One region of the Paraburkholderia acidisoli genome, then DNA from elsewhere that is predicted to be linked to it. Evidence: predicted binding sites of a transcription regulator. Region 1 holds the regulator's gene; each other region holds the start of a gene.
The links. The regulator LexA, encoded in region 1, represses DNA repair genes until DNA is damaged. The targets are predictions, from matches to a motif close to ACTGTATNNNNATACAGT.

Region 1 (10,526 bases):
CGCATCGTCAGCATCCAGAATCCGTATAGCCTGCTCAATCGCACGTTCGAGGGCGGCCTTTCGGAGTTCTCGCACCGCGACGGCGTGGGCCTGCTCGCGTATTCGCCGCTCGCGTTCGGCTGGCTCTCGGGCAAGTACGAGGGCGGGGCGCGTCCGGAAGGCGCGCGCATCACGCAGTTCGAGCGCTTCAAGCGCTACAGCAAGCCCGAAGCCGTGGCCGCCACCTCGCGCTATGTGGCGCTCGCGAAGGAGCACGGCCTGACGCCCGCGCAGTTCGCGCTCGCCTTCATCAACAGCCGCCCGTTCGTGACGAGCAACCTGATCGGTGCGACCTCGCTCGCGCAGCTCAAGGAGAACATCGGCAGTGTCGACGTAACGCTCTCGCCCGAAGCGCTCGCGCAAATCGACGCGCTCCACGAGCAGCAGCCGAACCCGGCGCCCTGATCGCGAGCGGCAACAAAACGGCGGCCTGAGCACGCGGGTCCGGCGTGGTGTCATGTCGATGGAAAAGCGGTGCGGTCGTACGAAACCGCACCGCTTTTGCGTTTCTGGCACGGCAAATCGTTGGCGATTCGCAAGGCATACACTACGATCCAGCTTGCGTCAGCGCGCGACCCACGGCCAAGGTTCGGCGGTCTTCATCTTGTGTCGCGCCTGATTTCCGCTGCTTTTTGCATCAACGGAGAAATTCCATAATGACGAGCGCACGTCCCGCGCCATCGCCGCCCTCGTATGGCTGGGCCATCTTCATCCTGCTGGCGGTGGCCGGCCTCTTCTACGTGAAGTGGTTTCCGTACTATCACCGTGCGTTCACGGCCGAGTCGACCCATTCCATCGGCAAGTCGATCCTGACGGGCGGCGCGGCCGCCGCGCCCGCGCCCTCGCTCACGGCGGCGCTCGATTACGCGCTCGCCTACGGCAAGGCGATCTGGCAGGCGATGGTGCTCGGCCTGCTGCTCGGTTCCGCCGTGCAGGCGCTCCTGCCCGTGCAATGGGTCGCGCGCGTGCTCGGCCGGCGCGGCTTTGGCAGCGTGGCCGCGGGCGGCTTGCTGGCCGTGCCCGGCATGATGTGCACGTGTTGCGCGGCGCCCGTGGTCGTGGGCCTGCGTGCACGCAATGCCTCGGCGGGCGGCGCGATCGCGTTCTGGCTCGGCAACTCGGTGCTCAATCCCGCCACGCTGGTGTTCATGGGCTTCGTGCTCGGCTGGCAGTGGAGCGCGCTGCGTCTCGCGCTGGGCGTGCTGATGGTGTTCGGCCTCGGCTGGCTCGCCAACCGGCTCATCACGCCGGAGGAAAGCCGGGCCGCCGACGACCGCCTCGCCCAACTCGCGCAAGCGCAGGCCGAGGGCGGTAACGTGTTCGCGCGCTGGCTGCGCATTTTCGCGCGCATGGCCGTGCGGCTCGTGCCGGAGTACATCGTGCTCGTGCTGCTGCTGGGCGCGGCGCGCGCGTGGCTCTTTCCGCACATTGGGCCCGACGTCACGAGCAGCATCGGCTGGATCGTGGCGTTCGCCGTGGCCGGTATGCTGTTCGTGATTCCCACGGCCGGCGAAGTGCCCATCATCCAGGCGATGCTTGCGCTCGGCATGGGCGTGGGGCCGGCCGGCGCCTTGCTGATGACGCTGCCGCCCGTGAGCGTGCCGTCGTTCGCAATGCTGGCGGGGTCGTTCCGGCCGCGCGTGCTCGCGCTCGTCGGCACGGTCGTCGTGCTGTTCGGCATCGTCGCGGGGCTCGCGGCGGTCGCGTTCGGCTTCTAGCGCACAGGCCCGCTGGTGCCGGAAATTCGCGCCGACGCGCTGCGCGACGCCCGCTGACGGTAGACTCTGCGTAGCGTCCCTTTTGTCTCGACGATGTCGGCGATTGCGACGGTATCGACCCAAGCCAGCCTGTGCGCGCGACGCCCTGACGCGCAGGCGCCGGTTCGAACCGTTTGCCGTTTTATTTTCCTATTTCACGTCCGGACGGTTTTCCGTTTGCACAGGAGCGGGCTGCGGCCCGAAACCAGCATGGCTCAGAAAAAAACCCATCCGAAACTCGAACAGGCGCTCACGCGCGGCGATCTGGCGATTCGTCAGGCCAATTCGGCACGCGCGACGGCGGTGCTGCGCGCGCTCGGCAAGATGATTGTCGAGGCGTCGGCGACGATCGGTGTCGAGGCTCATACGTCGATTCCCGACGGCGACCGCATTTACGATCCGGCCGACGGCCTGTGGCCGCAGTCGCTGCTGGTCTCGCTCGACGATCCCGTCGAGGAGGCCGATCCCGAGGAGATCCGCACCGTGCGCCTGCTCGCGCAGACGCAATCGACGATCTTCCGCGTGGAATGGCATCGCGCCGACGGCAAGATTGGCCGCCAGGAAGGCGGTCCGTTCGCGACCGTCGCGTTCATTTCCGACGTCGATATTCCCTGGGGCGACGACGAAGACTGAGCCTGGGCCAGAGCCGTTCGCCACGCGCGCTGGCCGCCTGCCGCTGTCCGTATTCAGGCCGCGGCATGGCGCGCCGTTTCAACGGTCGAACGGTCGTCTTGCCGCGTCGTGCCGATGTCGTGCCGATGTCGTGCCGATGTCTTTGCGAAGCGCGCTTGCCCGCCTCGTTCAACGCATCATGCGGCGGCGGAACAGCACCGTGGCGATCGCGAACGGCACGATCACGTAGAGCGCCAGCACGATCAGGTGAAGGACGGGCGCATCGACGGGGCGATCGAGCATCGCGGGGCGAATCAGCGCGACCGCGTGCGCGAGCGGCAGCATCAGCGTGATGTGCTGCGCGGCGGCGGGCAGTTGCGTGATGGGGAAGAACACGCCCGAAAGCAGCAGCATCGGCGTGAGCACGAGCGTCTGATAGAACATGAAGAAGTCGTACGACGGCGCGAGCGCGGTGACGATCATCGCGCAACTCGCGAAGGCGAGGCCCGCGAGCACGATCACGGGCAGCGCGAGCAGCATCGACGGAAAGCTCGCGTAGCCGAGCAACCCCGCCACGATCATGATGGCCGCGCCCGAGAGCACCGATTTGCTGGCGGCCCACACCACCTCGCCGAGTACGACGTCGCCCAGCGACAGCGGCGTGTGCATGATCGCTTCCCACGTGCGCTGCACGTGCATGCGTGAAAAGCCCGAGTACATCGACTCGAAGCTCGCCGACATCATCACCGACGACGACACCGTGCCCGCGGCGAGAAAGGCGATGTAGGACACGCCGTCCACATGGCCCACCATCAGGCCGAGCCCGAAACCCAGCCCGAACAGATAGATCATCGGATCGGCGAGATTGCCGAACATGGACGCGATCGCGAGCTTGCGCCAGACCAGATAATTGCGCCGCCAGACGGCGATCCAGTTGCTGGCGTTCGAAGGCAGCGCGGCGCGCGGTTCGCGGGCGGTCGCGTGGGCGGTGGGGCGAGAGACGTCGTGGGTGCGCGTTTGCATGGGTATCGTGCCGCTTCGGTCGTGCTTAGGTCGTGCCTCGGTCTGGTTCAGTCTTGCATCTCGCGGCCCGTGAGCCGCAGAAACACGTCCTCGAGATTCGCCGGGCGATGCAGATAACGCAGGTCCGAACGATGGCGCAGTCTGGCGTGGATGGGCGCCGGGTCGTCGACATAGCAAAAGAGCGTCTCGCCGCTAATTTCGGTGTGCTTGGCATCGGGCGCGAGTTCGTCGCGCAGCACGGCCGGCTCCGGACCGTAGACCTCGATCACGTCGCAACCGATCTCCGATTCGATCAGCGCTTTCGGCGCGCCCTCGGCGATCTTGCGGCCTTCTTCGATCACGCACACGCGATTGCACAGGCGCTCGGCTTCTTCCATGAAGTGCGTGGTGAGCAGGATGGTCTTGCCGCGCGCGAGCAGCGAGCGCAGCCGCTCCCAGATCAGATGGCGCGCCTGCGGGTCGAGGCCCGTGGTCGGTTCGTCCATCACGAGCACGTCGGGGTCGTTGACGAGCGCGCGCGCGAGCGTGAGCCGCCGGCGCATGCCGCCGGACAGCTCGCCCACGCGCGCGTCGGCCTTGCTTTCGAGGCGCGCGAATTCGAGCAGCGGCGCGACGAGATCGCGCGTCTCCCGCGCCGACAAACCGAAGTAACGGCCGAACACGAGCAGGTTTTCGCGGACCGTGAAGTCGGGGTCGAGATTGTCGAACTGCGGCACCACGCCCACGCGCGCCCGCGCATGACGCGCCCGCGCCGGCACCGGCTCGCCGCACAGGCTGATGCGTCCCGCGTCGGGTGCGACGATACCGAGCAGCATGCGCAGCGTCGTGGTCTTGCCCGCGCCGTTCGGGCCGAGCAAGCCGAAGCATTCGCCCGGTACGACATCGAACGAGAGACCGTTGACGACGGCGCGGTCCCCGTAGTGTTTGATGACCTGCTCGAATTCGATGGCGGCTGCGGACATAAACAGAGTGTGCGAAGGGCGGAACGCCGAGGCGGTCCATTCTAGTGCATCGCTGCGCCATGAGCGGGCGGCGCGCGAGACCCATCCAATGAAGATCCTGCGACGATGGCTGCGGCGATCAATGCCGCGGCAAACAATTTCCGCCGAGCAAGCGGCGTGCGTGACGCGGCGTTACAACACTGGCGGTTTTTTATGCTCACCTGGCGTTTTCCAACCCTTGCGTGCGACATTGCGGCGAACCATCATGAATACCGCACAGCCCGCATATATCGCGCGGGCGGGGAGAAAGGATCATGGCGAGCTACAAGAAAATTCTGCTCTGTTACGACGGCTCGCGCGAAGGCCGCAAGGCGCTGCGTTGTGGCGCCGATCTCGCGCTTGATCTGCAAGCGGAAACGCACTTGCTTTCGGTGGTGGACATGCGTTCGACCATCGCGCAAAGCGCCGGGCTGCTGACCGACGTGGCGTGCGGGCGCTTCGAGGAAACGGCGCGGGACATTCTGCAGGAAGGCGTGGAGTGGCTCACCGAACGCGGCGTGCGCGCGCAGGGGCATTTCGCGTTCGGCCATCCGATTGACGAGATCGCCAATCTCGCCAACGAGTTGAACGCGGATCTCGTGGTGGTGGGGCACCGTTGCCGCACCGGGCTGTCGCGCTGGTGGATGGGCGCGGGCAATACGCCGCTGCTCGATCGCGTGTCCTGCTCGATTCTGGTGGCGTGTTCCTCGGCCGCCGAAGACAAGCAGCAGCAAGCCGCTGCTTGATCGTTGGTGGATCGTTGGTTGATTGCCGCTTGACCTGTCGACTCTCGTCGATTCGGTGCGGGCATGCGCCGCGCGGTGCGGCGCATGCCTCAACGGCCGGGCGCATACGCAGTGAACTGCGCGACCGTGCGCCCTGACGAGGGCGCTCACTGGCGGCGCCTGGCCAGCGTGCTTCGTTAAGACGCTTCGTTACGGCGTATTCGCCGTATTCCCTTCGTTCAGCTCGACCGCCGCGAGCTTCCAGGAAAAGAGCCCATGACGCTGCAGAATGGCGGCATAGTGCTCGCCCGTCGTGCCGCGGTCCCACGTGAGCGCGAATTCATTGAGGCTGCGATAGCGCGCCGCCGTGACCGGACGTGATCCGGCCGCGGGTGGCGTTTGTGCTGCTTGCGGCGGCGCGGGCGGTGTGGCGGACGCGGGCACTGGCGGCGCGGGTGGCGCACCCGATTCGCCCAACTCGTTCGGCGCTTGCGGTGGCGGGGGCGCGGGATGTTCGCCGGGCTTGCCCGTGGGCGGCATGCCGTTGAGCAGGGCCGCCACGCCATCGGGCGTGGCATAGGCGTCCACTAGCGGCCCGATCAGTGCCGCGCCAATTACCGCGCCGAACAACAGTAGCGGATTACTGCTGTGCTGCGCGTGAATGCGCTGCTGCAACATGTCGCCCACTTGCTGCTTCAAGCTCATGCGCAACGCCGGGTAGTCGACGTATTCGTTGAGCGTGGCGGCGTCGCGTGCGTCGGCAGCCGCTTTCATGCGATTCGCGGCGATATACGGCGAAGCATAGCCATAGCCGATTACCGCGACCACGGCGATCACGGCAACGGTGATCGCAACGGGCTTCTTCCAGTTGGGCGGGTTCGTGCGGGATTCCGTCATAAGGTCAGCGTGAGGTTGCAATCACGGGTTGACCGCCGGAACGCGAAAACGATCCCGAAACCTGATTGAAGCCGCGCGAAAGCGCGAGAAACCGCCAGAACCTCCGCCAGAACCTGCGCCGGAATCCCGACGAAGCCGGACTGCACGGAATGCACACGAGGCACAGGCCGCAAACCGCGCGCCGACATCACGGCCAACCTTACTTTGCCAGCGCGGCCGGCAGATCGCTCGGCTGTTCGGCGATGCAACGGTCGATGGCGCGGCACACCGCGTCCACCGTGCCCACGAGAATCAGGCGCGAAGGGCCGTGATACACGCGTACCGGCGCGCGACGCGTGGGTTGTTCGACGTTGAGCGCGCTATTGAGCGAGACGCGCGCAAAAGCCGGTTGCGCCGAGGGCAGCGGCGGCAGGTCGGCGGCGCTGGTCGCCACGAGATCGGGCGTTTCGTCGATCTGGTCGAAGAGCGAGCCGTTGAGCGCGGCGGCCGTCGCGCGTACCTCGCGCGCCGCGCAAGATGCGATTCCGCGCAGGTGACGCAGGCGGCCGAATTGACGGAAGGGCAGCAGACGGGCAAGGCGTTCCATGACTCTCTCTCCAGACAGATTCCAGCGGATCGTTATCGAATCCCGCGGGCGATTTTCAGAATTCGGTAGGGCGAATCAGACCGACTGCGATGCCTTCGAGCGCGAATTCCGCGCTGCCGGCCTGGACAAAAATATTGTCGTAGTCGGGGTTTTCGGCGATCAGCTCGAGGCCGTTCGGACGGCGCTTGAGGCGCTTCACCGTGACGTCGTCGCCCAGACGGGCCACGATGATCTGGCCGTCTTTGGCTTCGGCCTTCTTCTGCACGGCCAGCAGGTCGCCGTCGAGAATGCCGGCGTCGCGCATGGACAGGCCGCGCACCTTCAGCAGGTAGTCGGGGCGGCTCGAAAAGAGCGCCGGGTCGCACATGTAGTTCTGCGAGATGTGCTCCTGCGCGAGGATCGGGCTACCCGCCGCCACGCGCCCGACCAGCGGCAGCGCCAGTTGCATGATGCTCGGGTGCGGCAGCGTGAATTGATGCGGCAGGTCGTCGGCCTGGGGCACGAGGCGGATGCCGCGCGAAGCGCCTGCCGCCAGTTCGATCACGCCTTTGCGCGCGAGGGCGCGCAGATGTTCCTCGGCCGAATTGGCCGAGCTGAAGCCCAGTTCCGCGGCGATCTCGGCGCGCGTGGGCGGGAAGCCCGTGCGCTCGATCGCCCGGCGGATCAGATCGAAAACCTGCTGTTGTCGTGCGGTGAGTTTGGTCATGGCGCCACTGTATGTTTAAACAGGTGACTGTATTTTTATACAGTACTCGCCGCTTTTCAAGTGTTACTTGAAGTTCTTCGTTTCGCCGCCGCTACAACAGCGCCGGAGGCGGTCCTGACAGACGAAATCGCGCTCTTGCAGCCAGATCGTCCGTCGCTTACCACTTTTGCGTATTAAAAAATGAATAAACATTATTTTTAATGATGTAAGCCTCTCGATAGACTGGCCTCCATCGTTAGCAGCAACCACACACGAGAACGGAGAACAGATAAATGGGCACCAATTCGGGGAAAGCGGGGCGCGCGAGCTGGCTGAAGTCGCTGGCGGCGAAACTGGTCATCGGCGTGGCGCCGCTGGTGGGCGTGGCGGCGATGGCGCCGGTGGCGGCGCACGCCGACACCGCGCTGCTCAACGTGTCGTACGACCCGACGCGCGAGTTCTATCAGGACATCAACGAGGCCTTTATCAAGCAGTGGAAGGCGAAGACCGGCGAAACGCTCACCATCAAGCAGTCGCACGGCGGTTCGGGCGCCCAGGCGCGCTCGGTGCTCGACGGCCTGCAGGCCGACGTCGTGACGCTCGCGCTGGCATGGGACATCGACGCGCTCGCCAACAAGGGTCTCGTCGCGAAGGACTGGCAAAAGCGCCTGCCCGACAACGCCTCGCCGTACACCTCGACCATCGTGTTTCTCGTGCGCAAGGGCAATCCGAAGCACATCAAGGACTGGGACGATCTGACAAAGCCGGGCGTCTCGATCGTCACGCCGAATCCGAAGACCTCGGGCGGCGCGCGCTGGAACTATCTCGCGGCGTGGGCCTACGCGCTGCATCAGCCGGGCGGCAACGAGCAGAAGGCCAAGGAGTTCGTGACGAAGCTCTACAAGAATGCAGGCGTGCTCGATTCGGGCGCGCGCGGCGCGACTACGAGCTTCGTGCAGCGCGATATCGGCGACGTGCTGATCGCCTGGGAAAACGAGGCGTTCCTCTCGATCAAGGAATTCGGTCCGGACAAGTTCGAGATCGTGGTGCCTTCGGTGAGCATTCTGGCGGAGCCGCCGGTTGCCGTGGTGGACAAGGTCGTCGACAAGAAGGGCACGCGCAAGGTCTCGGAAGCGTATCTGCAGTTCCTCTATAGCGAAGAAGGCCAGGAGATCGCCGCGAAGAACTTCTACCGTCCGCGTTCGAGCAAGGTGCCGGCCGCGCTCACGGCGAAGTTCCCGAAGCTCAAGCTGTACACGGTGGACGACACGTTCGGCGGCTGGACCAACGCGCAGAAGACGCATTTCGCGGATGGCGGTGTGTTCGACTCCATCTATCAGCCGCAATAACGTACGCAAAAGCAACGCAGTAACCGACGACGGCCGCGCAGATCGTAACGACGCGACCGCATCACCACGAAGCGCGCCCCCGGGCGCGCTTTTCGGCGCACCGATTCCATAAGAGAACGCGCGCAACCCATGTCTGGACGAAGAGCATGACGACGTTTCGATTACGCAAGCCCAGTGCGCTGCCGGGATTCGGCTTGACGCTCGGCATCACCGTGGCTTATTTGAGCCTCGTGGTGCTGATTCCGCTGGCCTCCACCTTCCTCAAGACGGCCACGCTCGACTGGAGCCAGTTCGTGCGCGCGGTGTGGTCGCCGCGCGTGATCGCGTCGTACCGGCTCACCTTCTTCTCCGCGTTCGGCGGCGCGCTCATCAACGCGGTGTTCGGCTTTCTGCTCGCGTGGGTGCTGGTGCGCTACACGTTCCCGTTCAAGCGCATCGTGGATGCGCTCGTCGATCTGCCGTTCGCGTTGCCCACGTCCGTGGCCGGTATCTCGCTCGCGGCCGTGTATGCGGGCAACGGCTGGATCGGCCAGTATCTGCAGCCGCTCGGGCTGAAGATCGCGTTCACGCCGCTCGGCGTGCTCGTGGCGCTCACGTTCATTGGCCTGCCGTTCGTCGTGCGCACGGTGCAGCCGGTGCTCGAAGAGTTCGAGCGCGAGCAGGAAGAAGCGGCCGCGTGTCTCGGCGCCTCGCGCTGGCTCGTGTTTCGCCGCGTGATCCTGCCCGCCGCGCTGCCCGCACTGCTCACGGGTTTCGCGCTCGCGTTCGCGCGCGCGCTGGGCGAATACGGCTCGGTGATCTTCATTGCCGGCAACGTGCCGATGAAGTCGGAAATCACCTCGCTGCTCATCATCACCAAGCTCGAACAATACGACTACGCAGGCGCGACGGCGCTGGCCGTGGTCATGCTCTGCGTGTCGTTCGTCATGCTCCTCATCATCAACACGCTGCAGTGGTATCTGCAACGCCGCACGAGCCGCGGCATCACGGGCGCGGGCGCGCCGCACGCCGCCGCCACGACCGCGAGCGGCGCGGCACTCGGCGGAGGTGCGCAATGAGCCCGTCCGCACAACGCAACGCCGGCCGCTCCTCCGCCGGGCGCCCGAACCCCGTCACGGAAGCCGCGTGGGTGCGCTGGTTCCTGACCGGCATCGCGCTCGCGTTTCTCGCGCTGTTTCTGGTGGTGCCGCTCGTGGCCGTGTTCTGGCAGGCGTTGAGCAAGGGCATCGGTTTCTATTTCGAATCGCTCGCCGACCCCGACGCGCTTTCGGCCATCAAGCTCACGCTGATCACGGCGGCGATCGCGGTGCCGCTCAATCTCGTGTTCGGTCTCGTCGCCTCGTGGACGATCGCCAAATTCGAGTTTCGCGGCAAGGCGCTGCTGACCACGCTGATCGACCTGCCGTTCTCGGTCTCGCCGGTGATTTCGGGCCTCATCTACGTGCTGATGTTCGGCGCGCAGGGCTGGATCGGACCGTGGCTCGAAGACCATAACGTGCAGATCATCTTCGCGGTGCCCGGCATCGTGCTCGCGACCATTTTCGTGACGTTCCCGTTCGTCGCGCGCGAACTGATTCCGCTGATGCAGGCGCAAGGCAGCGACGAGGAAGAAGCCGCGCACGTGCTGGGCGCCTCGGGCTGGCAGATGTTCAGGCGCGTGACGCTGCCCAACATCCGCTGGGGCTTGCTGTACGGCGTGATTCTCTGCAACGCGCGCGCGATGGGCGAGTTCGGCGCGGTGTCGGTGGTTTCGGGCCACATTCGCGGCCAGACCGACACGATGCCGCTGCACGTCGAAATCCTCTACAACGAATACAACTTCGCGGCCGCGTTCGCCGTGGCCTCGCTGCTCGCGCTGCTCGCGCTCGTGACG
Region 2 (10,526 bases), on a different replicon from region 1:
TGATGGCGCAAAGCGGCGGCGAGGTGTTCGTCGACGGCGCGAAGCGCGAGCGGCAGAGCGTGCGCGCTTCCACGGCGGCGGGCATCGCGCTCGTGCCGGAAGGGCGTGGCGTGTTTCCGAGTCTTTCTGTCGAAGAAGTGCTGAAGCTTGGCCTCTGGTCCGCCGACGTGCCGCCTGCCGAACACGCGGCGCGGCTCGACTGGGTCATGGCCGTGCTGCCCGACATCAAGCGCTTCTACAAACAGCGCGCGGGGTCGCTCTCGGGCGGCCAGCAGCAGATGGTGTCGATCGGCCGCGCGTTGCTGTCGCGGCCGCGCTGCCTGCTGATGGACGAACCGTCGATCGGTCTCGCGCCCAAGCTGTTCCAGGATCTGCTCGGCCCGATCCGCCAGTTGCAGCAGGACACCCGCATGTCGATCCTGCTCGTCGAACAGAACGTGCGCGAAGCGCTCAAGGTCAGCGACCGCGTCGTGGTGATGAAGTCCGGCTCGCTGATCCGCGAGGCGCTGCCGGGCGAACTCGATACCAATGCGAAACTGATGGAGCTTTACTGATGTCCGACTCTTCCACTGAGGTTGCCCCGGCACCGGTCGCCACGCTGAACACGCTGCTTGCCGATCATCTCGCGGCGCATGCCACGCGCACCGCCTTCGTCGACGGCGGCGCCACGCTCAGCTACGCGCAATTCGACGCGCTCGCCGAAGGCGCCGCGCGCTGGCTCGAGGAACACGGGATTGGCGCGGGCGATCGCGTGGCCGTGTGGCTCGTGAACCGCATCGAATGGCTCGCGCTGCTGTTCGGCGCGGCGCGCATTGGCGCGACGGTCGTGGCCGTCAACACGCGGTATCGGCGCGCGGAACTCGAACACATTCTGGGCAAGTCGCAAGCGAAGCTGCTGGTGTTTCAGCCGAATTTCCGCAAGATCGATTTTCCGGCGGAACTGGCCGGCATCGATGCTCACGCGGTCGCGTCGCTGCGCAAGATCGCGGTGATCGACGCGGACGCGAGCACGCCGGAAGCGCTCATCGGCAAACCGGTGGTGCATTGCGCGTTCGAACCGGCGACCGCGCCGCGCAGGCGCCGCCCGGGCGAAACCGCCGAGGCGCCGCTGATCCTCTTCACGACCTCGGGCACGACGAAGGCGCCGAAGCTCGTGGTGCATCCCCAGCGCACGATCACGGGTCACAGCCAGCGCGCCGCGCGCGCCTACGGCTTCGACGCGCACGACGCGGTCATGCTCGCGGCGCTGCCGTTCTGCGGCGTATTCGGTTTGAACGGCGCGCTCGCGGCGTTCGCCGGCGGCGCGCCGGTCGTCCTGATCGACACGTTCGACGCGCGGGAAGCGGCGCGGCTGGTGCAGGCGCATCGCGTGACGCACACCTTCGGCAGCGACGAGATGTATCGGCGTCTGCTCGAAGCGGGCGAGGGCGAGCGGCCGTTTCCGTCCGCGCGCGTGTTCGGCTTCGCGGCGTTCCAGCCGGGGCTGGCGAGCTTCGCCGCCTACGCGCAAACGCGCGGCATGCCGCTCACCGGGCTGTACGGCTCGAGCGAAGTGCAGGCGCTCTTTTCGTGCCAGAAGATCGACATGCCGTTCGACACGCGCATCGAAGGCGGCGGCTATCCGGCAGCGGGCGAACTCGCCACGATCCGCATTCGCGACATCGAAAGCGGCAAGCTGTTGCCGCACGGCGAAAGCGGCGAGATCGAAATTGCCGCGCCGGGCAATTTTCTGCACTACCTCGACAACGCGGATGCGACCGCCGAAGCCCTCACGCCCGACGGCTTTTTCCGCACCGGCGACATCGGCTTTCTGCGCGAAGACGGCAGCTTCGTGTATCAGACGCGCAAGGGCGACGCGATCCGGCTCGCGGGCTTTCTCGTGAGCCCGGTCGAGATCGAGGACGAGATCAAGGCGATCGAGGGCGTCGACGACGCGCAGATCGTCGCGGTCGAGATCGACGGGCAGCAGCGCGCGGTCGCATTCGTGATCGCCGCCGCGCAACCGGGCTTGAACGCCGAAAGCGTGCGTCACGCGCTGGCCGGGCGCATGGCGGCGTTCAAGGTGCCCGCGCGCGTGTGGTTCGTCGACGCGTTCCCGGTCACGCAAAGTTCGAACGGCGTGAAGATCCAGCGCGCGCGGCTGCGCGACATGGCGGTCGAGCGCGTGCAAGGCGAAACCGTTTGACGATGGGGGAGACTGACATGACTTCGCTGTACTTCGAGGATTTTCACGTGGGCCAGACGTTCGAAAGCGGCGGCCGCACGATCACGGAAAGCGATCTCACGCTGTTTTCGATGCTGTCCGGCGACTGGAACCCGATTCACGCCGACGCCGAATTCGCGGGCAAAACGCGCTTCAAGCAACGCGTGGTGCATGGCACCCTGGGCATTGCCGTGGCCACTGGCATGCTGCATCAGCTGGGTATCTTTCACGACAGCGTGATCGCGATGATGTCGCTGAACGACTGGAAGTTCGTCACGCCGATCTTCGTCAACGACACCTTGCGGTTGCGGCTCGACATTCTCGCACTCGACGGCGGCAAGAGCGAACGCGCGGGCAAGCTCACGCGCCGCTTCGTGATGCTCAATCAGCGCGACGAAATCGTGCAGGACGGGATCAGCGACATGCTGATCAAGAAGCGCGGCGCGGCGTAAGCCCTTTTCGGCACGGTGTTCAGCCGGGCGATGGAGTCGGGTTCGCCAATGCTCGCGCGCGGACGAGCGCGCGCGTGATGTCGCCGAGCACGGTGTCGCGCGCGCTCTCGTCCTGCTGGCGCAATGCGAACGAAGGATGCCAGGTGGCGACGGCCCAGCCGCCATGGATCTCGAACGGCGCGCTCACGTAGTCGCGCAGGCTGACCTTCTCGCGCAGCAAGGCGGTGAGCGCCGTTGCGCCGAGCGCCACGATCACGGCGGGCCGCACCGCGTTCAGTTCGCGTTCGAGCCAGTAGTAGCACGCTTCGACCTCGCGCTGCGCCGGCGTTTTGTGCAACCGGCGTTTGCCGCGCGGCTCCCACTTGAAATGCTTCACGGCATTGGTCAGATAAACCTGCTCGCGCGACAAGCCCGCTCGCTCGATGGCAACGCTGAGCAGTTGCCCCGCCGGTCCGACGAACGGTTGCCCGCTCAGGTCTTCCTGATCGCCCGGTTGTTCGCCGAGCAACATGATTCGCGCACGGGCGGGTCCCACGCCGCTCACCGCCTGCGTGGCGTGACGCCACAAGTCGCAACGCCGGCAAGCGTCCAGCGAAGAGGGTGGTTCGCGAACGGGTTGCGCCGTCTCGGCCTCGACCGCGATCACCTTGCCGTCCAGCGAGCCCACACCGCTTGCCTGGGCGAGCCGCCGCGCGCCGCTTCTGGCTTCGCTGATCATGCCGGGAATCAGGTGGGCCTCAGGCAAGCCCTTCCAGAAACGCACCGGCATATGCTGCTCCAGCGCTTCTTCGTTCAAGCGCGCCGGGTTGAAGGTGCTGCGGTAGTACGCGATCCACAGCGCCTCGGCCTCGTCTTCGGAGTCGTAGCGGTGATCGCCCGGCAACGCGCCGCGTGCGTCCAGATGCAATGCGCCGCCGTCCCAGAACGCGGCGCCGCGAGGTGTGGTGATGAGCCACGAAGATCGGCCCATGCGCTGCGCGAAATGCTCCGCCGCCCATTCGAGCACGTCGTGGTCGGGCTCGTACCACGCCACGTATTCGGGCACGGCCTGGGTGTCGCGCTGCTTGCGAAAGCGCACATAGGCGATCATGTCGTGCTGCGCGCGGCGCACGCTTTTGGCCATGCGATACAGGCGAGAGCCGTCGATATCGGCGGCCGATGCCACCGAGCGGTCGCCGTGATGCCAGCGCCACAGCACCTTGTACAAAAACGCCCAACGCTCCGGGTCGCGAAACGACGCGGCGTCTTTGAGCAAGGCGGCGAGTTCCTTCGACACCTGCACTTCGGCCATGCGAGGCGATGCCGCGGCGGGACTGCGCGAATCCGGCGTGTAGTCGAGCGATGCTTGCTGCTGTGGCGCTCCGGTCTCCGCGAGGCGCCATTGAATCGACTCCGGCCGGAGGTCTTCCGCGAGCGCCGCCAGCGAGGCCGCGCGCCACGCGGCAAAGCGATCTTCGATCACGATCGTGCGCATGAACCGGCCTCACAACAACGCGAGTTGCACCGGCGGTGGCGTGAGCGCGCGGCGCAGTTGCTCGGACGAGGCATCTTGCTGGGCCGCGCGATAATCCTGCGTCACCACGAACGGGCGGATCTTGTCCATGGGGCAGCGCAGGCGCACGAGATCGTCGTAACGGACGCGCCGCGTACGCCGCAGTTCCACGAGACGTTTGGCGTTACGCATGCCGATGCCGGGCACGCGCGCGATCATGCGCAGCGGCGCGCGGTTGAGGTCGACCGGAAAATGTTCGCGATGCGCCAGCGCCCACGCGAGCTTCGGGTCGATTTCGAGCGCGAGGTCGCCGCTGTTTTCGAACAGTTCGTTTGCATTGAAGCCGTAGCCGCGCAACAGGAAGTCGGCTTGATACAGCCGGTGTTCGCGCAGCAGCGGCGGCGCCTGCGCGGGCAAGGCGGACGGACTGTCGGGGATGGGGCTGAACGCCGAGTAATAGACGCGCTTGAGCTTGAACGCGCTGTAGAGCGATTCGGCCGTTTGCAGGATGGTGCGGTCGTTCGTGGGGTCGGCGCCAACGATCATTTGCGTGCTTTGCCCGGCCGGCGTGAAGGGCGGCGCCTTCGTTTCGGCCTGCGCTTCTTCCTGACCGAGCCGGATCGTTCCCATCGCCAGCTTGATGGTGCGCACGTTCTTTTCGGGCGCGAGGCGCGCGAGACCGCCGTCGGTTGGCAATTCGATATTCACGCTCAGACGGTCCGCATAGCGTCCGGCTTGCGCAATGAGCTCGGGGTCGGCGTCGGGAATGGTCTTGAGATGCAGATACCCGCGGAATTGATGGTCTTCGCGCAGCGACTGCGCCACGCGCACCAATTGTTCCATCGTGTAGTTGGACGACTGGATCACGCCCGAACTCAGAAACAGGCCGTCGATGTAATTGCGCCGGTAAAAGTCGAGCGTGAGGTCGACCACTTCCTCGGGCGTGAAGCGCGCGCGCGGCACATTGCTCGAGCGCCGGTTCACGCAGTACTGGCAGTCGTACAGGCAAAAGTTGGTGAGCAGGATCTTGAGGAGCGACACGCAGCGCCCGTCTGGCGTGAAGCTGTGGCAGATGCCCGCGCCGGTGCTCGCGCCCAGCCCCGAAACGCCGCGTGAACCGCGTTTGGGCGCGCCGCTGCTGGCGCACGAAGAGTCGTATTTCGCCGCGTCAGCCAGAATCTCGAGCTTTTGTTGCAGTTCCACTTTGGCACCAATACTGTATATCTATACAGTATTCTACGTGGGCGCTCAGCGAGTGCAAGCGGAAAATGCGAGGGATTTTGGGGTGGAATCGCGGGAAACGTCCGGTTCTTCCGCTCGCCGCGCGCCGCTAGCCGCGCGCCGCTAGCCGCTAGACATTCAGGCGGAATCCCGCGCCATAAACCGATTGCACCAGTTCCTCGTTCGGCGCGATCGCTTCGAGCTTGCGGCGTATCTTGCGCACATGACTGTCGATAGTTCGATCGTCCACGATACGGCCGTCCGTATAGAGGCGGTCCATCAACGCATTGCGCGAAAAAATCTGCGCCGGCCGGCTCGCCAGCGTGGCGAGCAACCGAAACTCGATGGGCGTGAATTCCACCGCAACGCCGTGATACGTCACGCTCAACGCCGCCTCGTTCAATTGCAGCGGGCTGCTCTCGGCCCGCGCATCCGCGCGCACGCGCCGCAGAATGGTTTTCACGCGCGCCACCAGTTCGAGCAGACTGAACGGCTTGCAGATGTAATCGTCCGCGCCCAGTTCGAGGCCTAGCAGCCGGTCCACTTCCTCCACCTGCGCGGTCACCATGATGATGGGCACGTCGCTGTACGCGCGCAGGTCGCGGCAGATATCGCGGCCGTCGCGGCCCGGCAGCATCAGGTCGAGCACGATCATGTTCGGCATGCGTTCCGCCACCGCCTTTTCCACGTCGAGTCCGTTGCGCACCCAGCGCGTGGAGAAACCCGCCGAACGCAGGAAGTCGGTCATCAGCATGGCGAGTTTCGGCTCGTCCTCGACCAGCAGGATTTCGGCGGTGGGATCGTTCGCGCTCACGGCGTCTCCTCGGGGCAAGGGAGTTGGATGGCGATCCAGAGTCCGCCTTGCGGCGCCCGGGCGGCGGAAATGGCGCCCCGGTGCGCTTCCATGATGCTCTTGCAGATCGGCAAGCCGAGCCCCGCGCCGCCCGTGGAGCGGCTGCGCGAGCCTTCCACGCGATAGAAGCGGTCGAACAGCGCGGCATGGGCCGTGTCCGGCACGCCGGGGCCGCTGTCCAGAATGTCGATATGAATGCGCGCGGCGTCCTGGCGGATGCGAACCTGCACCGCCGCGCCTTCGGGCACGTAGCGCAAGACGTTCTGGAAGATATTGAAGAACACTTGCTGCAGGCGCCGCTCGTCGCCGTGCACCCAGCACGGTTCGCCGGGAAGGTCGGTGGTCAGCGCGATGCGCGCCTCGGCAAGCGGCCGCCGGATCGTGCTCAACACTTCTTCCATGGCTTCGGCGACGTCGACGAGACCGAAGTGATAGCGCAACGCGCCCACGTCCGAAAGCGAGAGCTGGTACAGATCGTCCACGAGACGATTCAGGCGCGCGACCTCGGTGGAGAGCGAGCGCATGGCTTCCGTCGACATTTCGCGCACGCCCACTTCGAGCGCCTCCACTTCGCCGCGAATGACCGCGAGCGGCGTGCGCAGCTCGTGCGAAATATCGGCGAATAGCGCGGCGCGCACGCGCTCGTTGCGTTCGAGCGTTTGCGCGAGGTTGTTGAAGTCCGCCTCGAGTTGCCCCAGTTCGCCCGCCGACACCACGGGAATGCGCGCCTGAAAGTCGCCGCCCGCGAGCACGTGCGTCGCGCGCGCGATGCGCTGCAAGGGCAGGCCGAGCGCGCGCGCGATCCAGAGCGAGATCATCACGGCCGTGAGCATGGCCGCCACCGCAAGCGCCCAGCTGGCGTCGCGCTGCGTGCGTTGCAACCGCAGGTCGCCGGCTTCCGTGACTTCCTGCACGGGCACGATCACGAGCCAGCCCACCGTTTTGCCGTCGACGACCACCGGCCGGCGCGGCGCGCCCGCGGCGATCTCGCGGTTGCCCGAGAGATACGCGCCGTTCGCATCGAGCAGCGAAAAGCGCAGGTTCGCGCCCACGAGGTCGGCGATGGGCGGCGGCGGAAAGTTGCTGTCCACGAGCGAGGTGCGCGGATTGGGCAGCATCAGCTGATGCCAGACATGGCGGTTCGCGCGCAGGAACGCCCAGCTGCCGTGCTCGCGATACGCGGCTTCCAGCGGGGCCACGCTCGCGTCGAGACGCTTGATGTCCTGCTGCTCCAGATAGCCGAGAAAGCCGTGCTCGAAGCTGATGCGCGCGCCTAGCGACATCGCGCCGATCAGCACGATATTGACGACCACCATGGCGACGAACAGTTTGGTCGTGAGGCCGAGCGGGTGTTTGGCGAGCACCGATCGAAGGGCGGCAGAGATCATGAAGCCGGATTTTACGCTGGCCGCCCGCACTGGCAATACACCTGGCTTGACTTCCTAATTTCTTGCGAAATTGATTTGCATAATCCGCGAATCGGGCGTGGATCGCGCTCTCGGCATTGAGGCCACTATGCAAATTCGACTTTCCGCGCACTGCCGCACGGGCGTGCTTGTTTTGACGGTTGCGCTGGCGGCATGCTCGCACGACAAGAAGAGCGAGCAGAAAAAAATTCAGTCGGTTTCCGTGCAGACGGTAAAAACCGTGCCGTACGCGCAATCGGTGTCGCTGCCGGGGCGCACCACTTCGTACCTCACCTCGCCGGTCACGCCGCAGGTCACGGGCGTGATCCAGAAGCGGCTCTTCACGGAAGGCGGCGTGGTGCGCGCGGGGCAGGTGCTGTACCAGATCGATCCCGCGCCGTATCAGGCCGCTTACGACGCCGACAAAGCCGACCTCGAAAAAGCGCAGGCCGCCTTGTTATCGGCAAAGCCGATTGCCGAACGCGACCGCTCGCTCGCCGCCATCGACGCGATCAGCAAGGAAACGCTCGAAGAAGCCGAAGCCACGCTCAAGCAGGACGAAGCCACCATCGACGCCGACAAGGCCGCGCTCGAAAGCGCCCGCATCAATCTCGGCTACACGCGCGTGGTGGCGCCCGTCACCGGCACGATCAGCGCTTCGGCCTATACGCCGGGCGCGCTCGTGACCGCCGACCAGACCACGCCGCTCGCCACGATCTATTCGTACGATCCGATGTATCTCGACGTGACGCAATCGAGCACCGACGTGCTCGCGCTGCGCAAGAAACTCGCTGACGGGTCCGTGAAAACCGATGCGAACGGCAACGCCCAAGTGAAGATCACGCTCGAAGACGGCACCACCTACGCGCACGAAGGCACGCTGCAATTCGCGGGCGTGGGCGTCGACCCGACCACGGGCACGATCACCTTGCGCGTGATCGTGCCGAACCCGGAAAAGCTGCTGCTGCCCGGCGAATATCTGCACGCCGTGGTCGAGCAGGGGATCGACCAGAACGCCATACTCGTGCCGCAGCAGTCGGTCACGCACGATCAGCGCGGCAATGCCACGGCGTTGATCGTCGACGCCCAGAACAAGGTCGAGCAACGTTCGCTCACGCTCGCGGGCACCGCCGACAACAACGAATGGGTCGTGACGAACGGCCTCGCCGATGGCGACCGCGTCGTGGTGGCGGGTTCGCAGTACGCGAGCGTGGGCGACACGGTGAATCCCGTGCCGGTTGCCGATGGCGCGGCGGCCACGAGCGACGCGGCTCCGGCAATGGCAACCGCTGCGGCGAGCTCCGCTGCGAGCGCGACGGCCCCGGCCGCGGCCGCGTCGAACTAAGGGAGCCGCGCAATGCGTATCGCTCACTTCTTCATCGACCGGCCCGTGTTCGCGTGGGTGCTGGCGATCATCGTTTCGCTGGCGGGCGCGTTCGCCATCACGCAGCTGCCGCTCGACCAGTACCCCGACATCGCGCCGCCCACCATCCAGATCGCGACCACCTACAACGGGGCTTCGGCGCAGACCAATCAGGACGCGGTCGTGCAGGTGATCGAGCAGCAGATGGTCGGCCTCGATCACCTGATGTACATGTCGTCCTCGGCGAACTCCGAAGGCAACATCTCGATCAAGCTCACGTTCGCGGCGGGCACGAATCCCGACACCGCGCAGGTGCAGGTGCAGGACCAGTTGCAGTCGGCGAACGCGCTGCTGCCCACCGAAGTGCAGGAAAGCGGCGTGACGGTGCGCAAGGCCTCGCCGGACACGTTCCTCGTCTTCAACCTCGTTTCCGAAGACGGCAAGATGAGCAAGGCCGCGATCGCGGACTATCTCTACAGCAACCTCGAAGAATCCATCGAACGTTTGCCGGGCGTGGGGCAGGCGCAGCAATTCGGCTACGAATACGCCATGCGCGTGTGGCTCGATCCGAACAAGCTGCAGAAGTACTCGCTCATGCCTTCGGACGTGGTGAACGCCATCGACGCGCAAAACAACGACGTGGCGGCGGGCGAAGTGGGCGCCGCGCCCGCGGTCAAGGGGCAGGAACTCGACGCCACCATTACCGCGCGCAGCCGCCTGACCACCGCGCAGCAGTTCCGCGACATCGTGCTCAAGACCCAGACGAACGGCTCGCAGGTCTTGCTCGGCGACGTGGCGCGCGTGGCGCTCGGGCCGCAGGAATACACGGTCGAAACCAACTTCAACAACAAGCCCGCCTCGGGCCTGGGCCTGCAGCTCGCGCCGGGCGCGAACGAAGTGCAGGTCGACAAGGAAGTGCACGACTTTCTCAACAAGCGCGCCGCGAGCTTTCCGGCGGGGCTGAAAGTCGAATATCCGTACGAGATGGTGCCGTTCATCAAGACGTCCATTTCGGAAGTGGTGAAGACGCTGGTTGAGGCGATCGTGCTGGTCGTGGCGATCATGTTCCTGTTCCTGCAGAATCTGCGCACCACGCTGATCCCCGCGATCGCGGTGCCCGTGGTTCTGCTCGGCACGTTCGGCATACTCGAAATGGCCGGCTATTCGATCAACATGCTGACGATGTTCGGCGTGGTGCTCGCGATCGGCCTGCTCGTGGACGACGCCATCGTGGTGGTGGAAAACGTCGAGCGCATCATGTCGGAGGAGCATTTATCGCCGCGCGAAGCCACCAAAAAGTCGATGACCGAGATCAGCAGCGCGCTCGTGGCCATTGCGATGGTGCTCTCCGCCGTGCTGTTGCCGATGGCGTTTTTCGGCGGCTCGACCGGCATCATCTATCGACAGTTTTCGGTTTCGGTCGTTTCGGCCATGGCGCTCTCCGTGGTCGTGGCGCTCACGTTCACGCCCGCGCTCTGCGCGACGCTGCTCAAGGACGGTCACGAGAAGCCGAAGGGCCGGTTCTTCAGCCGCTTC
Region 3 (10,526 bases), 280 kb from region 1:
GTGTTCGTCCGGCCTTTAATCGGCATCAATAAAAACCCGGCTCGCAAAATCGAGCCGGGTTTTTGTGGATTTTATGCGTGACGGATTTTTAGCGCGCGATGCCGTCGCCGAGAAAATGCCGCGCATAACGCTCGTTGATTTCCGAAAGACGGAACAGCGTGAGGAAGTCGGCGGTATTGAAATCGGGGTCCCAGGCGGGCGCGCCGCAAATTTTCGCGCCGAGGCGCAGATAGCCCTTGATGAGCGGCGGCGGCACGGCGGAGCCGCCCGTACGCAGTTCGTCGACGGGCAGCGGCGTGTGCGGGAACGCGCGGTACTCGGGATCGGTCAGCGCGTTCGCGTCGAGCGAGGCGTACAGGTTGGCCGCGTAGTGGCCGCCGTCGGCCATCGCGACGCTCGCGCAGCCGAGCATCGTTTCGTAGCCGTTCTGCTTCATGTAGGCGCCGAGACCGCCCCACAGCGACATGATGACCGAGCCGCTGCGATAGTCGGGGTGCACGCACGAGCGGCCCACTTCGACCATCTTCGGGCGCAGATGCGCGAGGCGCGACACGTCGAATTCGCTTTCGGCGTAGAGGCGGCCGATACGCGCGGCCTGGTGCGGCGGCAGCACGCGATACGTGCCCACCACCTTGAGCGTGTCGAGGTCGCGCACGATCAGGTGATCGCAGTAGGCGTCGAACGCGTCGACGTCGAGGCCGGCGGGGCCCGTGAGGCGCGCGCCCATCTCTTCGGCGAACACGCGGTAGCGCAGGCGCTGCGCTTCACGCAGCTCCTCGTCGCTGCGAGCCCACGTCACCTGCAGGCGATGCTGCGCGGTGACCGTTTCTTCGGCGCGCGGCAGTCGCCGGTGCGACTCGAACATCGTCGAGGCGAACGGCAGGGGAGGCATCGGCAGATCTCGCATGGGGCGTCCTGGTCGAAAGGTAACGGAACTTTTGCGGCCAATGTAGTAAGACGCGGTTACGGTTACATGGCAACGCAATGACGATTCGATGACGCCGTGTAAGCCAGCGGGAAGCACCGGGCATGCGAGGAGCCCGGTGCAGCAAGGGAAAGGGCGGGGCGGGATCGGCTGGAATGGGGGGGAACGGGCGCGGCGCGACGGCCTCAGACGAGTTCGGGAGTGATGGCGGCGTGCAACACCGCGTGGTCGTCGCCGAGTCGCTCGCGGCTCGCGATCCACAACACGCCGGCTTTTTTCACGGCCCAACCGCGCGGGCGGGCGGCCTTGTCCGTGCCCGCGTCGAGCAGATGCGCGGCCACTTCGCCGAGCGTGGGCTGGTGGCCGACCACGACCACGGCGGGCGCGATGCCTTCGGGCCAGCCAGCGGCGGTGAGCACGGCGTCCACGCTGGCGTCGGGCGCCAGTTCGCGCACGACGCGGTATTGGTCCGTGAGCGCCTCGGCGGTCTGCATGGTGCGCGCGGCCGGGCTCGCGAGGATCACGGCGTCGTCGGGCAGGCGCGCGCGCAGCCAGCGGGCGACGTTTTGCGCCTGCTTGCGTCCGCGCGTGGTGAGTTGGCGGGCGAGATCGCTCGCGGCGATGTCTTCGGCTTCGGCGTGGCGCCAGAGAATGAGTTGCATCGGCGTCTCCTGGGTGGGTCGACAGGCTGCGGCAAGGCGCGTGCCGCGGGCTGTCGCCATGGTGCATGGGTGAGGCGAGGGCGGCAAGGTGGGTTTGCCTGGGTTCGGATGATGGGCTTTCCCGTTGCGCGCAACAGGATTTGACGGACGATAGGCTTAGCCGATACAATCGCGGATTCGTCGGAGCGTAGCGCAGCCTGGTAGCGCATCTGATTTGGGATCAGAGGGTCGTAGGTTCGAATCCTATCGCTCCGACCACGAATTGAAGGGGTTACACGCTTCGGCGCGTAACCCCTTTTTCGTTCTCCGCGTCGTCTTGAAACGTGTCGTTTCTCGGCGCGCTTGTTCACGCGGTTTGAGGATCCACCGGCACCGCCACCGCCTTCCTCGGCCGGCCGCCTTTCTTGCCGTTTTCCCGCGCCGCACTGGCCTTGGCCGCCGAGCGCCTCGCGCCCAGATTGCGCGCCAGCATGCCCATCCACGCCTTCGTACCGAGTATGCCCGCGAGCAACGCCGTGCCGTTGACGAATACGTCGATGCGCGGGAAATGCAGATCGTAGCCGCCGCTTCAGATTTCGATTGCCGATCAATCCGCCGCCGAGGGGGGACTCGCGAGCCGCGCGAATTCCTGGATCAGCGCGACCGGTACGCAGAGCGCGACGCCGTTGTCGAACGTGACCTCCAGCCTGGCGGCCGCGCGCCGGTAGCGGGCCGCGACCAGCTTGGGGCCGGGTGCCTTGCCGGCCTGGCGAGCCGCAGCGAAGTTTGTTGCCAAGTTCTTGATTTTTATACGGATTCTGCTCCATTCTCAGCCGTGCTTGAGAATCGCCATCTCCATTTTTTCGGCTAATGCCCGCCGCAGCAGGCCAATCTCCGCCGTCCAAACCCCACCTCGGGCCTTCCCCTCATCCCATAAAATACTGTATAAATATACAGGACGAAGATCGACGTTTCGCCGCCTCCATGCCCCGTTTTTGACGCCGGGCAGGGGAGCGTATTGCCGTCGATCCAACACCGTTTCCTGACCCGATGCAAATCGCCCGTTCCGAATCATGGCCGCAGCGCTTCCACTCAATTTGCCGACCACGGCGCAGCTTGCCGCGCACTTGCCGCCGCGGCTGCAAAGCCGCGTCTGGCAGGGCGATCAGCTCGCGCACGCGAGCGAGCGTTCGGTGCCGAGCGGCCACGCCATGCTCGACGCGCAGTTGCCCGGCGCCGGCTGGCCGGCGGGCAGCCTGACGGAATTGCTGGTGGAGCAGGGCGGCGTCGGGGAAATGCGGCTCGTGGCGCCCGCGTTGCGCACGCTCACGGCGCAGACCGGGCGGCACGTGGTGCTCGTCGCGCCGCCATGGCAGCCGTACGCCCGTGCGCTCAAGGCGTGGGGAGTCGCGCTCGAACGCGTGATCTGGGTGCGCGCGAGCGAGAAGGACGCGGGTTGGGTCGCCGAACAGGCGCTCAAGCAGGAAGGGATCGGCGCGGTGCTGCTCTGGCAGCCGAAGGCGCGCGCCGACGCCGTGCGGCGTTTGCAGGTCGCCGCACAGGATTCGCAGGCGCTCGCGTTTCTCGTGCGTCCGCCCGCCGCGCGCAATCAGTCGTCGCCGGCGCCGTTGCGCATGGTTTGCACGCCGGTCGCGCCATCGGGCGACGACGCCCTGAACCGGCGTCAATGGATGCAGCTCGCCGCGTTATCCGTCGACATTTTCAAGCGTCGCGGGCCGCCGCCCGCGCAACCACTCGTCATCACACTGCCGTTGCAGGACGCCATGCTGCCCCAGCCGGACGCAGCATCGGTCGTCATGCCGTGGCCCGGGGTCAATCATGCTGTGGATCGCCGTCACCTTGCCGTTGTTGCCGCTGGAGGCCGTGAAGCCGCCGCTGCCGTGCCCGTCGCCCGCGTCTGAACAGGCGGACGGCAACGCGCCGCCGCGCTGCCATGCGCTCGCCGATCACACGCGCATCCTGATCGCCGATCTCGATGCGCTGCGTCTCGGCGTGCACGCGGGCAGCGCGCGCTCGCACGCGTTGGCGCTCGCGCCGGGGCTCGTGCTGCTCGAAGCCGACCCGGCGCGCGAGACCCGCGCGTTCGAAGCGCTCGCGCTGGCCCTGCTCGCGTACACGCCGAAGGTGTCGCTCGTGGCGCCATCGGCGTCGGCGCAAGCAACGTCAGCGGCGCAAAAGGCACAAGCGCTGCAATCCCATACGGTGCTGCTCGAAGTGGGCTCGGGGCTGCGGCTCTTCGGCGGCGTGCGCGCGTTGCTCGCCAAAGTCGCGGCCACCGTCGAAAGTTGCGGCCACGTCGCGCGCATTGCCTGCGCGCCCACGGCGTGGGGCGCGTGGACGCTCGCGCAGGCGCACGCCGCGCGCGCCTCGCGCCGCTGGCACGTGCTCAAGGAGAGCACGCTCGCGCGCGTGCTGGACGCGCTGCCGGTCACACTCGCGCCGTTCGCCGCGCAGCACGAGCACGCGCTCACGCAGATCGGATGCGCGACGCTCGGCGACTTGCGGCGCCTGCCGCGCGACGGCATCGTGCGGCGTTTCGGCGACGGCGTGCTCGCGTGGCTTGCGCAGGCGCGCGGCGAGGCGCCCGATCCGCGTGTCTGGTTCGAGGCGCCGCCGTCGTTCCAGGCGTCGCTCGAATTGCAGGCGCGCGTGGAGAGCGCCGAGGCGTTGCTGTTCGCCGCGCGCCGTCTGGTGATGCAACTGGCCGGCTGGCTCGCCGCGCAGCATGCGGCGCTTGCGGGCTTCGAGCTGCGTCTCGAACACGAACTCGCTTCGCGTCACGCGCCGCGCACGTCGAGTCTCGCCATCGCATGGGCCGCGCCTTCGCGCGACGCCGAGCATCTGCTGTGGCTGCTGCGCGAGCGCCTGAACCAGACCGAACTGGCCGCGCCCGTGATCGGGCTCGCGCTCTTCGCCGCGGACGTGAGCGACTACGCCGCGCCCACCGAAACCTTGTTCCCCATGGCAGAAGCCGCGGAAGCCTCGCTCGGCCAGCTGTTCGAGCGCATCGGCGCGCGGCTCGGCGAGCAGAACGTCTTGCAGTTGTTCGTCGAAGACGATCATCGGCCGGAACAGGCAATGTCGGCGCGGCCGTGGCGCGCGGGCAAGGCGAAGAGCGCGGCAAAGCCGCGTCGCCCGAAAAAGACGCCGCATGACGCGCCGCAGGACGCCGCCAGCGCGCCCGTGCAAAGCGCCTTCGATCTGCCCGAGGTGCCCTTGCCCGCGCAACCGCGTCCGGCGTGGCTGCTCGAAAAGCCGCTCAAGCTCGCCATGCGCGGCGACCGGCCGATCTACCGGCGTCCGCTCAAGACGCTCACGCGCACGGAGCGCATCGAATCGGGCTGGTGGGACGGCGAGAGCGTCGAGCGCGACTATTACGTCGCCGCCGACGATCAGGGCCGCATGTTCTGGCTGTATCGCGAGCGCGTTGGCGGCCAGTGGTATCTGCAGGGGCTCTTCGGTTAGCGCCTCCCGTTTTTTCGTATCAGCAAGATCATGTCGAATGACGCGACGGGTGCATCGTCGTCCGCGCAGTTTCCCGCCCAGTTTCCCGCCGGGCTGCCCGACTACGCGGAGCTGCACTGCCTGACCAACTTCTCGTTCCTGCGCGGCGCCTCGCGTCCGCGCGAACTGGTCGAGCAGGCGATCGAGCACGGCTATCGCGCGCTCGCGATCACCGACGAGTGCTCGCTCGCGGGCGTCGTGCGCGCCTGGAGCGCGCTCAACGAGCACGACGCGCCGCGCAAGAAAGCCCACGAGGAAGCCGCGCGTGCCGCGCGTTTGCTCGGCGGCGAGGCGCCCGCGCCGTTTCAGCCTGCGCTGCATCTGCTGATCGGCAGCGAACTGAATCTCGTCGATGAACACGGCGCGCCGTTCTGCACGCTCGTTGCGCTCGCCAGCAATCGCGAAGGCTACGGCAATCTCTGCGAACTCATCACGCTCGCGCGATCGCGCGCAGCGAAGGGCAGTTACCTTCTGCATCCCGCCGATTTCACCGCGCCCGAGGCGGGCTCCGAACATCTGAAGTATTTGCGCGATTGCGTGCTGCTGCTCGTGCCGCAGCGCGCGGCCACGCTCGCGCAGACCTTGCGCGCCGCGCATTGGCTCGCGGGCTTCGCGGCCGAGCGCGCGTGGCTCGCGCTCGAACTCTGGTACACGGGCAACGACGAGATGCAGCTCGACGTGCTGCGCCACGTCTCGCAGGAAAGCGGTTTGCCGCTTGTCGCGGCGGGCGGCGCGCTCATGCATGCGCGCTCGCGCAAGCCTTTGCAGGACACGCTGAGCGCGATTCGCGCCGGCAAGCCGTTGAACGCGTGCGGGCACGTGCTGGAGCCGAACGCCGAGCGCCATTTGCGCTCGCGCCTGCGGCTCGGCAGCCTGTATCCGCGCGACACGCTCGACGCCACGCTCGAGGTCGCGCGCCGCTGTTCGTTCTCGCTCGGCGAACTCGCCTACGAGTATCCCGAAGAGCTCGTGCCGGCTGGTGAAACACCCATGTCATGGCTGCGCAAGCTCGTGGAGAAAGGCGCGCTGGAGCGCTGGCCCGATGGTCTCAACGAGAAGCGCAGCAAGCAGATCAACGAGGAACTCGAACTCATCACGGAACTGAAATACGAGAAGTACTTTCTGACCGTGCACGACATCGTGAGCTTCGCGCGCAAGCAGAAAATTCTCTGCCAGGGGCGCGGCTCCGCGGCCAATTCGGTCGTGTGCTATTGCCTGCACATCACCGAGATCGATCCGGTCAACATGAACATGCTCGTCGCGCGCTTTCTGTCCCGCGCGCGCAACGAGCCGCCCGACATCGACGTCGACTTCGAGCATCAGCGCCGCGAAGAAGTCATCCAGTACATCTACGGAAAATACGGCAATCGACGCGCGGCGCTCGCGGCCACGGTCATTTCGTATCGCTCGCGCAGCGCGTTGCGCGACGTGGGCAAGGCGCTCGGGCTCGATCACGCGCTGGTCGAAAAACTCTCGGGTGCGCACCAGTGGTGGGACGGTCCCGATTCGATCGCGCGGCATCTGGAGGAAGCGGGCTTTTCGGCGGATTCGCATATCACGCAGCAGCTCATTCGTCTCACGCGCGAGTTGCGCGGGTTTCCGCGCCATCTCTCGCAGCACGTGGGCGGTTTCGTGATCGCGCGCGACAAGCTTTCGCGGCTCGTGCCGATCGAGAACGCGTCGATGGCGGGTCGCTTCGTGATCGAGTGGGACAAGGACGACATCGACGCGCTGCGCCTGCTCAAGATGGACGTGCTCGCGCTCGGCATGCTCTCGGCGATCCGGCGCGCGCTCGAATTCGTCGCGCTGCGGCGCGGGCTGCCCGAGTTTCGCGTGCAGGACGTGCCGCTCGAAGATCCGGCCGTCTACGAGATGTGCTGTCATGCGGACACGGTCGGCGTGTTCCAGATCGAGTCGCGCGCGCAGCAGAGCATGTTGCCGCGCCTGAAGCCACGCCGGTATTACGACCTCGTGGTGCAGGTGGCGATCGTGCGGCCGGGCCCGATCCAGGGCGACATGGTGCATCCGTACCTGAAGCGCCGCGACGGCGACGAGCCCGTCGTGTACGAAAAGGAGGAACTGCGCAAGGTGCTCGGGCGCACGCTCGGCGTGCCGATCTTCCAGGAGCAGGTGATGCATCTCGCGATGGAGGCCGCCGATTACACCGGCGAAGAAGCCGACCAGTTGCGCCGCGCGATGGCCGCATGGCGGCGCGACGGCGATCTGCGGCCGTATCAGGCCGAACTCAAGCGACGCATGATGAAGAAGGGCTACCGGGAGGAATTCGCCGATCGTATCTGCAAACAGATCGAAGGTTTTGGCGAATACGGTTTTCCCGAGAGTCACGCGGCGAGCTTCGCGCTGCTCGTCTACACGAGTTCGTGGATCAAGCGTTACGAGCCCGCCGCGTTTCTCGCGGGATTGCTGAACAGTCAGCCGCTCGGCTTCTATTCGCCGTCGCAGCTCGTGCAGGACGCCATGCGGCACGGCGTGCCGGTGCGGCCGCCCGACATCGCGCTGAGCGACTGGGAAACGCTGCTGGAGCGGCGCGGCCAGCCCGGCGTGCGGCTCGACGAGGCCACCGCGCGCCAGCGCCGCGCCCGGACCGTGCATTACCGTGCACAACTGGCCGCGGCCGTGGCGTGTCGAGGCATGCCGCGCCTGCCCGAGCTGATGGACCGCTACCGGCGGCAGCGGCGCAAGCGCGTCAAGCTGAAATCGGAGAAGTTCGGTTGCAGCGGCCCGGCGGTGCGGCTCGGCTTGAGTCTGCTCAAGGGCTTTCCGGAAGACGCGGCGCGGCGCGTGGCGGCCGCGCGCGCTCAGGCGCCGTTCACCGATGTGGACGATCTCGCACGCCGCGCCGCGCTCACGCGCCGCGAACTGGAAGCGCTGGCGGCGGGCAATGCGCTCGAAAGCCTCGCGGGGCACCGGCGCGAGGCGTGGTGGGCCGTGACCGCGCAGCACGCGGTGCCCGAGCTATTGCGCGACGCGCCCGTCGATGAAGCGCGCATCGATCTGCCACGCGCTTCGGAAGGCGCGGAGATCGTCGCCGATTACGCGAGCCTGCGCCTCACGCTCAATCGCCATCCGCTCGAACTGTTGCGCGGGGGTCTCGCGAAGCAGCGTTTTCGCAGCGCGGAGCAACTGAAGCACTGCGGCCAGGGCAAACGCGTGCGCGTGTGCGGCATCGTCACGGTGCGGCAGCGGCCCGGCACCGCGAACGGCACGATTTTCGTTTCGCTGGAGGACGAAACCGGCTCGATCAACGTGATCGTGCATCCGGCGCTCGTGGAGGCGCAGCGCCGCGAATTGCTCGGCTCGCAATTGCTGGCGGTGGAGGGCGTGGTGCAGCGCCAGGGCGAGGTCGTGCACCTGGTCGCGCGGCGGCTGGAAGACCATAGCCGCCTGCTGGGCAGGCTCGCGACGCAGAGCCGCGACTTTCATTGAGCTCATTGAGCGCGAAGGTGGGCGCGCAGGGTGGCGCAAGAAAGCGTCGCGCGGCCTGAAACGGCCGCGCTGGATATGGCTTTTATCCGGCGCGGGCCGGCAACTTACGCCTTGCCGCCTTCGCGCTGGAACGCGTCGATCACGGCCCGGATCGCTGCGTCGAACGGCGTACGCCGACCGATGCCGAGCGCTTCGAGGCGGCTCGAGTCGAGGTGACAATCGCGCGGACGTGGCGTCGAATCGGTGGGCGCCGGTTGCGCCTGGAGCCGCGCCGGCACGCCGAGCGTTTGCGCGAGGCGTTCGGCGATGTCGAACTTGGTCATCGGCTCGTTGCCGGACCATTGCGCGATGCCGCGCACCGGCTCGCCATCGGCGCAACGCAGCAGCAACTCGCGAATCACGAATGCCACGTCGGGCGTGAAGGTCGGGTAGCGCGTGGCCCACGCGTCCATCGGCGCCGCCGGGGCGCCCGGTTGCGACGACGCGACGACGGCGGGCACGAGGCTCGTCACCGCCGACTCGTGCCAACCGGAGGTCGAGGCGGAAACCGGCCCGTACAGCAGCGGCAGGCGCAGCACGAGCGCGTTCTCACTGGCATCGGCGCCTTCCAGCAGGGCGCGCTCGCCGTCGAGCTTGCTGCGGCCATAGGCGTTGAGCGGATTCGGCGTGGCGTCGGCAAGGTAGGGCGGCGCGGTGCCGTCGAACACGTAGTCGGAGGAAATCGACAGCACCCACGCGCCATGCTGGCGCGCGGCCGCGGCGACGTTGCGCACCGCGTCGACGTTGAGCGCGCGCGCGGCCGCCGGATCGTGTTCGCACACGTCGGGGCGGCGCTCGGCGGCGGCGAGCACGATGGCGTTGGGGGCTTCCCGGTCGACGAACGCCTGCACCGCTTGCGCGTCGCGCACGTCGAGCACGCGCGTCGCGCCGCCGCCGTGGCGGAACGCCGTCGGCACGACCTCGAAGGCGGAATCGACGGCCAGCTCGCGCACCACGGCACGCCCGAGCAACCCCGACGCGCCGATCACGGCAACCTTGAACACGGCGCGGCTCATCAGACCGCGGCGCTGCCGGTCACCGTGTAGCCGGCCTCGTCGATGGCGTGCTTGAGCGCCTCGGCGCTTTGCGTCGACTCGACCTTCACGCGGCCGGCCGCCAGATCGATCTCGACTTTCGCCTGGGCGTCCTGTTCGTGAATCGCGCGGGTGACGGCGCCCACGCAGTGCTGGCAACTCATGCCTTCAACGTTGAACTGGATCATGTGTCTTCCTTTTTCAGAGTGGATCGGGGGTTACAGCATGGGCCAGGCGGCCCGGTCAAGCCGTCGCCGGATTATGCCAGCCGTGTTCCGCTGTCGCGCTGGACCTTCCCACGATGGCAAGGTGTAGCATCAAAGAATCGGTCAGAACAGAGATCGATCCTTTGGAACCATTGCGGGAGAGCGGCGTGAACATTGGCGAAGCGGCACGGGAATCGGGCGTGACGGCAAAAATGATCCGGTATTACGAAAGTGTGGGGCTGCTGGCGCCCAAGGGGCGCACGGAGTCGGGTTATCGCGTCTACGGCATGGAAGAGGTGCATTCGCTGCGCTTCATTCGCCAGGCGCGCCGGCTGGGTTTTCTCGTCGACGACATTCGCCGCCTGCTCGCCCTCTGGCACGACCGCTCGCGCGCGAGCGCCGAGGTCAAGTCGATCGCGCTCGAACACGTGTCCGAACTCGACGCGCGTATTGCTGAACTCACGCAGATGCGCGACACGCTTTCGCATCTCGCCGCGCATTGCCACGGCGACGATCGGCCCGACTGCCCGATCATCGAGGGCCTTGCCGAGCAAATGCCGCTCGGTTGCGCCACGTGCGACCCGGCGCATTGAAACTGGCGCGTCAAAAGGTGCAACCCGTACCTGGCAAATCGACGCAGCCAGTTCCGTAGATTGCACCACTATGGTGCCAAGCTTGGGCGACATCGCGCGCGCCGCATAAAAATCGT

Region 2: FAZ98_RS14565 (putative DNA modification/repair radical SAM protein) is a predicted target of LexA. The motif match lies at 5,363-5,380, and genes of this name have one in related genera.
Region 3: imuA (translesion DNA synthesis-associated protein ImuA) is a predicted target of LexA. The motif match lies at 2,507-2,524, and genes of this name have one in related genera.

The regions. Positions count from the first base shown of each region.
Region 1 covers NZ_CP046913.1:1,775,725-1,786,250, reverse strand. Annotated here, with positions in the region: gene FAZ98_RS07745 (NADP(H)-dependent aldo-keto reductase) at 1-444, shown strand, start outside; gene FAZ98_RS07740 (permease) at 696-1,757, shown strand; gene FAZ98_RS07735 (hypothetical protein) at 2,007-2,429, shown strand; gene FAZ98_RS07730 (ABC transporter permease) at 2,598-3,431, opposite strand; gene nodI (nodulation factor ABC transporter ATP-binding protein NodI) at 3,479-4,393, opposite strand; gene FAZ98_RS07720 (universal stress protein) at 4,687-5,157, shown strand; gene FAZ98_RS07715 (DUF2939 domain-containing protein) at 5,347-6,033, opposite strand; gene FAZ98_RS07710 (hypothetical protein) at 6,233-6,619, opposite strand; gene lexA (transcriptional repressor LexA) at 6,675-7,325, opposite strand; gene FAZ98_RS07700 (sulfate ABC transporter substrate-binding protein) at 7,598-8,653, shown strand; gene cysT (sulfate ABC transporter permease subunit CysT) at 8,800-9,711, shown strand; gene cysW (sulfate ABC transporter permease subunit CysW) at 9,708-10,526, shown strand, end outside.
Region 2 covers NZ_CP046914.1:51,596-62,121, forward strand. Annotated here, with positions in the region: gene FAZ98_RS14545 (ABC transporter ATP-binding protein) at 1-554, shown strand, start outside; gene FAZ98_RS14550 (AMP-binding protein) at 554-2,185, shown strand; gene FAZ98_RS14555 (MaoC/PaaZ C-terminal domain-containing protein) at 2,203-2,655, shown strand; gene FAZ98_RS14560 (UdgX family uracil-DNA binding protein) at 2,675-4,129, opposite strand; gene FAZ98_RS14565 (putative DNA modification/repair radical SAM protein) at 4,139-5,350, opposite strand; gene FAZ98_RS14570 (response regulator) at 5,499-6,122, opposite strand; gene FAZ98_RS14575 (ATP-binding protein) at 6,179-7,585, opposite strand; gene FAZ98_RS14580 (efflux RND transporter periplasmic adaptor subunit) at 7,737-8,972, shown strand; gene FAZ98_RS14585 (efflux RND transporter permease subunit) at 8,991-10,526, shown strand, end outside.
Region 3 covers NZ_CP046913.1:2,051,145-2,061,670, reverse strand. Annotated here, with positions in the region: gene FAZ98_RS08975 (GNAT family N-acetyltransferase) at 89-907, opposite strand; gene FAZ98_RS08970 (SixA phosphatase family protein) at 1,111-1,587, opposite strand; tRNA gene FAZ98_RS08965 (tRNA-Pro) at 1,769-1,845, shown strand; gene FAZ98_RS35935 (hypothetical protein) at 1,934-2,065, opposite strand; gene FAZ98_RS08960 (hypothetical protein) at 2,174-2,362, opposite strand; gene imuA (translesion DNA synthesis-associated protein ImuA) at 2,640-3,488, shown strand; gene FAZ98_RS08950 (Y-family DNA polymerase) at 3,406-5,052, shown strand; gene FAZ98_RS08945 (error-prone DNA polymerase) at 5,083-8,538, shown strand; gene FAZ98_RS08940 (dTDP-4-dehydrorhamnose reductase family protein) at 8,643-9,581, opposite strand; gene FAZ98_RS08935 (heavy-metal-associated domain-containing protein) at 9,593-9,799, opposite strand; gene cueR (Cu(I)-responsive transcriptional regulator) at 9,985-10,410, shown strand.